DNA from 2 places in the Brevibacillus sp. HB1.2 genome. Region 2 is predicted to be linked to the other one. Evidence: a T-box and tRNA genes for the amino acid it is inferred to sense, from the RefSeq annotation. Region 2 holds a T-box; the other holds one or more tRNA genes.
What was found. A T-box is a leader RNA that pairs with one kind of tRNA and senses whether it is charged. The one in region 2 lies ahead of ileS (isoleucine--tRNA ligase), so its partner is inferred to be a tRNA-Ile.
Positions count from the first base shown of each region.

Region 1 (4,213 bases), 240 kb from region 2:
GCAGAGTGGTATTTCCCAAAAGAAGAAGCCGTATTCCTTGATAGCAAGGGGAATAGCATCTCGTATGATGAAATCGAAGTTGGTCACACAGTATCTACATGGTCAACAACACCATCAGCACAGTCTTATCCCAGTGGCGCAGAACTCAGTAAACTTGTAATTAAAGAAGAAAGTAAAAATCCTATTGATCAAATGGATGAAAAAAGTGCGATTCAACACGCAATCAATTACTTAAAGAACACACATAACGATGGAATCATTATTAAAAGTGCAAGTGGACAGAAAGATCATTGGCTGATAAAAGCAACCGACTATGATCATAAAACAGATACTATTCTAAAAATCAATGCACAAACAGGAGAAGTAAAAGAGATTTAAAATTTGTACCCTGCTGCAACTAAAGAAAGGAGGTGATAATCTCCCATAAAAGTGTCATTTTATTCGTTCAATTCACCTATCAATGGATCAATTAAAGAACGAAATTCGTTAATTGAAATTCCAAAACCATAATGATTTAAAATATCAGTCAGCTCATTGTTATAGATTTCTGACTTGATTAATGCCAAATCACTCAGAAGTATATTTACTACTTCTCGATCTTCCATGTTCGATATAAGTTACTGTATTGTCTAAGTGTAGCGCGAGTTGGCTTTTCTTTGAAATTGCAGTAATACATTGCCACAAAGTGCTCAAATGTGACAACCTCTTTTTTGGCCATCTCTATCACCCTTTTCCAATCAAATTAACATTTCATCCATTCCCAAATGTTGCTGTCTGTCTTTTCTTCTTTCAATCTCCAACTACTCTTCTCATAATACTCATTCATTTTAGAAGTAGTCGGACATATTACCTCAATTGGGCACTCCCCCAAGATCTGAAGCATTTTATCCATTAACCTCTGTCCTCGATGACTTGGACGAATTGCAAACTGATATAGCGAAATAGTTTGATCAGACTTTCTAGGATAAAAGCGCATTGCTCCTACAATTTGGTTATCATCTATTACTACAACGACTTGCCTTCTACGCACAGCAGCAAATGCTCCATCTGGACATAAAAATTCCCTATTAGAAATACCATCGTTATTTTCTTGAATGTTATTCTGAAAGAAAAATACAACATCATTCCCTAACCATGAATCAGCTAATGTTATCTTCATTATTCTAACCTCATCAAATCCCAATTTATGTAGAGAGTAGTTCTTTAATGGCTCTCCTGTAACGCAACATCCGTTCATGGTCATTTTTGTTGGATCTGGGATGCGGGTCAAGTCACAGTTATCTTCTAGGTCTGCCAGTTTAACGAACCTTGCTATCGGGTCAATTTTCGCTCTTTTTACAAATTCCATGTAGGTCTCGCCTTCATTTCTAGTTAGAGCAACGACTGCTCCCACAATCTCAGGAGAAAATCCAGATTCGAGAAGATCTTCCTTAGAGCCTTTTCTAATGTACTCATTCACACCCTCCTTCCTCATGAAGTCCCCATTTTAAAACGAATAGTATTTGCCACCCAAATCGTAGAATATGGGGGTTAGTGACTGTGGCTAATCAAAAGCATAAAATAAAAAACCCTTGATTCCTCAAGGGTTCTAACGTTCATACTATGGTGATCCGGACTGGGTTCGAACCAGCGACCCCCACCCTGTCAAGATGGTGCTCTCCCAACTGAGCTACCGGATCATGGGATATGTGTGTGATCGTTTAATGGTGGGCCCTGTAGGACTCGAACCTACGACCAATCGGTTATGAGCCGACCGCTCTGACCAACTGAGCTAAGGGCCCGAATCGTATCGGACGTCGATCACATTTATTACTATACAGCATCGTAAAATGGATTTCAAGAGGAAATGAATAATTTCTTGTAAAAATTTTCACTCGTACCAAAAGAACACTAAGAAACCCAGTGATATCAGTCTTGCTTTTACCATGTAAAAAGCCTCGTCATCTCGTTTCAGCTATATATGCTTACCCAAGACCCCAACAAAAAAGCCATTCCCCACCGCTGCGACCCACATCCCCCCTACTAAACATGGGGATTACCTACTTGATGGCATCACATCAAACATGACGCCATCAAGCATATGAGCTACACCAGTGAAGAATTGGCTTCTGCCAGTCTAAAGACGATCCAATAAAGGGTACAACAACAAACAAGATAATTAGGTAATGATCGAGACAAACTTCCTCATCGCAACCCTAACCTACCCCGCCTGCTCCGTCCCTTTCCCTTTCTCCTCGACACGCAGCTCGGCTTCCTGTTGCTTCAACGCCTCATTTCGTGTCAATTCCGCCTCCTGCTCATCTCTCATCCGATGGGCCATACGGCTAGACGCATTGGCTGCCACACTCGCCACGAGGTCGTCCAAAAATGTGTGAACACGTCCCTCTCCCGACTTGGTATCCAGCCTTTTAATCACCCCGACCTTGTGCTTATCCAAATGGCCAAAGGTGGTCACCGCGATACTTCCATATCCAAATACGGAGCCTAGCGCCAATGTTTCGTCGCATCCGAACAGTCCTTCATCTGACGCGATGATAGATTGGAGCGGCTCGGACAAGAGGCCCTTCTCTGCTAACGTATCCAACTCAACGCCAACCAGGATGGCGTGCTGCATTTCCCTTTTTTCCAAGACCGCTTTCACGCTCTCGATGCACTGCGCCATCGTGAGATCTGGATGGTAAGGTGATTGCATGAGATAGACGATCTCTGCGATATCATCCATCGTCACTCCGCGTTCTGCCAAACGTGCGAGAGCAGCGTTTCTGACTTCGATGCTGTGTACTTGCTTCTTCATATAAGAGACAACCCCTTCCACAAATCGAGTGAAGTCGTTTCCTACCATAGTATCACACGCTGACCAAATTGCGACAATCTTTCGCCCACAGCCTGACTGACCCTGCACCCAAACTGTTGGGCATGCCCGCTCACTCCTGTATAATAATGAATAGAAGATCCCAATAAGGAGGACACCGCAGTGGCCCTTGAGGAAATCATCTTGGAAAGCCGGCATTTGGGGACGCCGGAAAAGCTGATTGTCTACACACCCCAACGCTACTCGCCACTCTACTCGTATCCAGTCCTTTATGTGCAGGACGGAGAAGATTACTTGGCAATGGGCAGGATGGCTTCTTTGCTAGATCAATTGAATCGGGACAAAGAATTGCCTGATATCATCGCTGTCTTTCTCCCGGTCGAGAAAAGCAAACGGAACGACCGCTATCATCCGGATGGCAAGGAGCATATGGCCTACCGTCGCTTCCTCGCCGATGAAGTCGTGAGCTATGTCGATACGCATTACTCCACACATCCTTTGGGGAACGCACGAACACTTCTTGGCGAATCTTTGGGCGGGGTTGTCTCTCTGTTTACTGCTCTTTACTATCCACATACGTTTGGACAAGTTGCCTGCCAGTCGATTGCCATGGACGCAAAGTTAAATCGTCTGATAGCTGACGCTGACTTTTCCGTGCCGCAAACCATTTATTTGGAGATCGGGACGGAGGAAACGGCAGTAAGCACGGGCCGGGGCACATTGAATCTTCTTGCGGCCAATGAAGAGTTGCGCGAGATTTTGGGTACGAAAAAAGCCACCCTCGTTTATGAAACGTTTGAGGGTGACCATACGTGGAGCCATTGGCAGCGCAATCTACCGCGTATGCTAAAGACGCTTTACGGGTAAACTTACCGTGGCTGTTCTTCTTGTGGACCTTCATCCTTGATAGTCGATACGAGTGCTTCTTCGAATTCTCCTTTTCGTATCGCAGTCAAGATCGTGAAGGTCAGCACAGACAGTAGAAGCAGAACGAGAAAAATGAATGTGATCATCATAGCCGTATACATGCAGTGCGGCACCTCCTTGCACTACACAGTCTTTCCTTTGACACAAGGAATATACAGACCCACGCTTAACATTACACAAATGAAGAATTTTCTGTTAAAATAATATCTTGTAGAGCATGATAGATAGTAAGGAGGAGTGGTTCTGATGATGTACAGTATCGTTATATTCCCATCTAGCAAGGTGCAAGAAGTAGCCAATTCTTACCGGAAACGTTATGACCCGGGCTATGCTTTGGTTCCTCCGTATATCCGTTTGAAGGAAGCCTTTGAGCTGGACGAAGCCAAGCTTCCTGAGCTGGTGAGCCATCTGGAGCAGGTTGCCTCCTCTACCGACAGCTTTTCGGCTCATTTCCATCGGGTATCTTCTTTCCAC
Region 1 is NZ_JABMIU010000002.1:609,399-613,611, forward strand. Features, by position in the region: gene HPY28_RS07585 (DUF3221 domain-containing protein) at 1-378, shown strand, start outside; gene HPY28_RS30375 (GNAT family N-acetyltransferase) at 743-1,474, opposite strand; tRNA gene HPY28_RS07600 (tRNA-Val) at 1,604-1,679, opposite strand; tRNA gene HPY28_RS07605 (tRNA-Ile) at 1,705-1,781, opposite strand; gene HPY28_RS07610 (phosphatidylglycerophosphatase A family protein) at 2,201-2,794, opposite strand; gene HPY28_RS07615 (alpha/beta hydrolase) at 2,975-3,679, shown strand; gene HPY28_RS07620 (hypothetical protein) at 3,682-3,840, opposite strand; gene HPY28_RS07625 (YjcG family protein) at 3,986-4,213, shown strand, end outside.
Region 1: it has a tRNA-Ile gene. The T-box ahead of ileS (isoleucine--tRNA ligase) is inferred to sense a tRNA for this amino acid. The anticodon was not compared.

Region 2 (4,213 bases):
GACGTTACCGAGGGATTTGGACATTTTGCGTCCTTCTCCATCCAATGCAAAGCCGTGGCTTAGGACGGATTTGTAAGGAGCTGTGCCATATACGGCAACACCCGTCGAGAGAGAAGAGTTGAACCAGCCACGATACTGGTCAGAGCCTTCCAGATACATGTCAGCTGGCCAAGCAATGCCTCTTTCGCGCAAAACAGCCTGGTGGCTGGAACCGGAGTCGAACCAAACGTCCATAATATCCGTTTCTTTGCGGAATTCCTTGCAATCGCATTTGGTGCAAGAAAGCCCTTCTGGAACCAGCTCATTTGCTTCACGGGAGAACCATACTTTCGATCCTTCTTTGCGGAACAGATCAGCAACATGGGTGATCGTCGTGTCGTTAATGATCGGTTCGTTACACGATTTGCAATAGAAGATTGGAATCGGTACACCCCATACACGCTGACGGGAAATGCACCAGTCGCCACGATCTGCAATCATGTTTGCCAGACGAGTTTCTCCCCAATGAGGAATCCATTTTACATTTTTAATCGCTTCGAGCATTTGCTCACGGAATCCGTCGATAGACGCGAACCATTGCTCTGTCGCCCGATAGATAACCGGTTTTTTCGTACGCCAGTCATGTGGGTAGGAGTGCGTGAAGAAATTGAGCTTCAAGAGTGCTCCGGTTTCTTTCAGCTTCTCTGTAATCACTTTGTTGGCATCTTCGTAGAACAGACCTTCAAAGCCTGGAGCCTCATTGGTCATTTTACCTTCGTGATCCACTGGGCAAAGGACGCCCAAATTGTATTTTTGACCAATGTTAAAGTCATCTTCCCCGTGTCCTGGAGCAGTATGAACGCAACCAGTACCTGCATCCAAGGTTACATGCTCACCCAGGATGAGTGGAGACTTGCGATCGTAGAATGGATGCTGAGTTTCTACGCCTTCCAGTTCTTGACCTTTAAAGGTCGCGAGAATCTCTACGCCTTCCCAGCCAATTTCTTTGCTCGCGGCTTCAATCAGACCGTTGGCTACCAGGAATTTGCGGCCATCTACCTTCACTACGTTGTACTCAAGTTCAGGATGCAGGCTGATCGCAAGGTTTGCTGGCAATGTCCACGGAGTCGTTGTCCAGATAACAACGCCTGTTTCTGTGTCCAGCTTGCCTTTTCCATCTGCTACCTGGAAGCTGACGTAAATAGAAGGAGAGCGCTTATCTTTGTATTCGATTTCTGCGTCAGCCAGAGCCGTCTCAGAAGACGGAGACCAGTACACGCAGCGCAGTCCTTTGTAAATATAACCCTTTTTCGCCATTTCACCGAATACGCGAATTTGGTTGGCTTCATACTCAGGCAGGAGTGTCACATAAGGGTTTTCCCAATCTCCGCGAACACCCAGACGCTTGAATTGGTCGCGTTGCTTGTCGATGTAGGACCACGCATACTCTTCACAGCGCTGGCGGAAATCGTTCACTTCGATGCTACGACGATCCAACCCTTGTGCATTGATGATCGCTTGTTCAATCGGCAAACCATGTGTATCCCAACCTGGGATGTACGGCGCATAAAATCCTGCCATGGATTTGTAGCGAACGATGAAGTCCTTGAGGATTTTGTTCAGTGCGTGACCGATATGGATATCTCCATTCGCATATGGAGGACCATCATGCAAGACAAAAGACGGGCGGTCTTTTGTACGATCTAGCACTTGTTGATAAATATTTTGCTCTTCCCATACCGCTTGCATCTGTGGCTCGCGGCTTGGCAAATTTCCGCGCATAGGGAAATCTGTTTTTGGTAGCGCTAAGGTTTTGCTGTAATCCATGGCCTGATTCACTCCTTAAATAAATAAAAGCTTTCACTCATCCCCAAAAAGGGACGAGAGAAAGCTCCCGTGGTACCACCCTGATTGAACAAACCCGTACGACAAAAAAGCCTGCATCGGATTCGTTCCACTTCACTCATTCGTAACGGGAATGACGCGCTCACTTACTCACCTGTTTAACCATCAAGGTTATCTGGGCTTTCGGATATTGAACTCCCGGGTGATTTTCTGTGAAAGCAACTGGCCGGGTTTTCACCTTTTCCCGACTCTCTAGGCAGTGCTGGCTCACGTACTCTTCCCGTTCATCGTCTATGATTTGTATAAGCCTGTTCAACTACTATAAGTGCTTTATTTCGAAAAAGTTGTCTTTCATTATAATACCATCATTGCTCGAACGTCAATGATTTATTCAACTGTTACAGGCGAATCAACTTGTGGCTGTTCAATGTTATCCCAATCGCCATTCTCCAGCATTTCCAACTGTGCTTCCAAAAGCGTCCGAAAGCGCATACGGTAAACCGAAGCACGTTTTTTTAATTCTTCGATTTCGATTGCGATTTTGCGTGACTTCGCCAATGCTTCATTGACGATTCGGTCTGCATTTTTCTCGGATTCCTTTAAGATGAGCTGCGCTTCCTTGCGGGCATTCGACTTCACGTCTTCCGCTGTCTCCTGCGCGACCAGAATCGACTTGCTCAAATTTTCTTCCAAGCTCTTATAGTAATCTACGCGCTCATTCAGAATAGCTACGCGCTCTTCCTGTTCTTTTTTCTCTTTTATCAAGAGCTCAAAATCTTTGATCACCTGATCGAGAAACTCGTTCACTTCGTCAATGTTATACCCACGAAAGCCTGTGCTGAATTCCTTATTGTGTATATCCAACGGCGTTAATGGCACATGAACCCCCCACTTTTCCCGATAATTCGTCTTCAATCATTTCGACAGGATTAGCTGTGTTTCCTGCCGTATTTTACAATTTTTTGCGCTTTGGTCCATCTTATGTAACCAGTCCGACAATCATGCGAAGTCTTCCGCTGCGTGTTGGACCTGCTACCTCAAGAACTTTGAACCGACCATAACCTGCAAGAGATACCATATCACCCATCTCGAGTTGATAAGATGGGTCTTCGATTACTTTCCAGTTGATTTTTACTTTTCCTGCTCGAATTGGCACCAGTGCTTTTGCGCGAGACATATTGTGTACTTCTCCGATGATCGCGTCAATTCGCGGTGATGGCACGGTGATCGTTTTCTCTACAAACTTGGGTGCTGGTGGTGTAAACGCCTCCCATGCTACCCGCTCAAATTGAACAGATGTCCGATGAATTTGCGTCACCTGCCCACAGACAAAATCAGCGACTTCCTCTGCTACAATCGCGTAGCTGCCAGCTGAATCTGTCAGCATATCTCCGAATTTCTCCCGCTTCATCCCGACGCCCAGCATCGCCCCCATCACATCTCGATGCTCCAGCACATGAAAGCGCTGATCACCTTTGATTGCCAATAAGGTAAGCCGATAATCCTCATGCTCGACTGGGAGGTACTCCGGATGGATGATGATACGTACACGCTCGGCACCCTCGTAGCCTCCATAAGGAGAAACCTTTACATCGCTTACTTGTGAAGATAGACTCTGAAAAATTATCAACTGCCTAGGGTCTACAAAATCAGTAAGGCGCATGGCCTGCTTCCGCTCTACTTGCGTCAGCATTTCCAGCGCCCGTTCAACAAAGGGACGTTCTTCTTTTGAAAAATGGTCAAATATGCTCATCGTTTCACTCGCCTACAGAATTTGTCGCAAAATGGCGTATAGGCCAGATTGGGCAAAGTGCAGTGCCATCAATGCGACAATCGGGGAGATATCGATGAACCCGAGCGGTGGAATAAACCGGCGAAATGGTGCCAAATAAGGCTCAACCAGTCTTTCCAGTAACTGACCGATGCCTGTACCTCTCATTTGAGGAACCCAAGACATCAAAATGTAAGCAATAATCATGTATTGATATACCGTAAAGGCAAAATCTAAAATATCCACGACAACTTTCATTAGCTCACCCTTTTATATTCGTCTTAATTGGCTACTCTTCCAACACACTGGAAATCGTACCCTGAATATCTACATGGTCAGGCGTGCACACGAAGATCGTGTCTCCGACCTTTTGGATATCGCCGTTTAATGCATAGACCGTCCCGCTCAAAAAGTCGATAATTCTCTTGGCTTGGTCTTTTTCCACGCGATGGAGGTTGACCACAACGGGTCTACGATGACGCAGGTTGTCTGCGATATCCTGTGCGTCACTGTAATGACGGGGTTCACAGAGAATCAAACGGATTCCCTCCTTTTCCCGTGCTTGAAACGGTACCACGTTATTAGCTCGACCCGTCGGCTGGCGTTTGTGCGAGGATT
Region 2 is NZ_JABMIU010000002.1:367,698-371,910, forward strand. Features, by position in the region: gene ileS (isoleucine--tRNA ligase) at 1-1,806, opposite strand, end outside; T-box leader at 1,853-2,121, opposite strand; gene HPY28_RS06645 (DivIVA domain-containing protein) at 2,212-2,703, opposite strand; gene HPY28_RS06650 (YlmH family RNA-binding protein) at 2,804-3,577, opposite strand; gene HPY28_RS06655 (YggT family protein) at 3,590-3,853, opposite strand; gene HPY28_RS06660 (cell division protein SepF) at 3,885-4,213, opposite strand, start outside.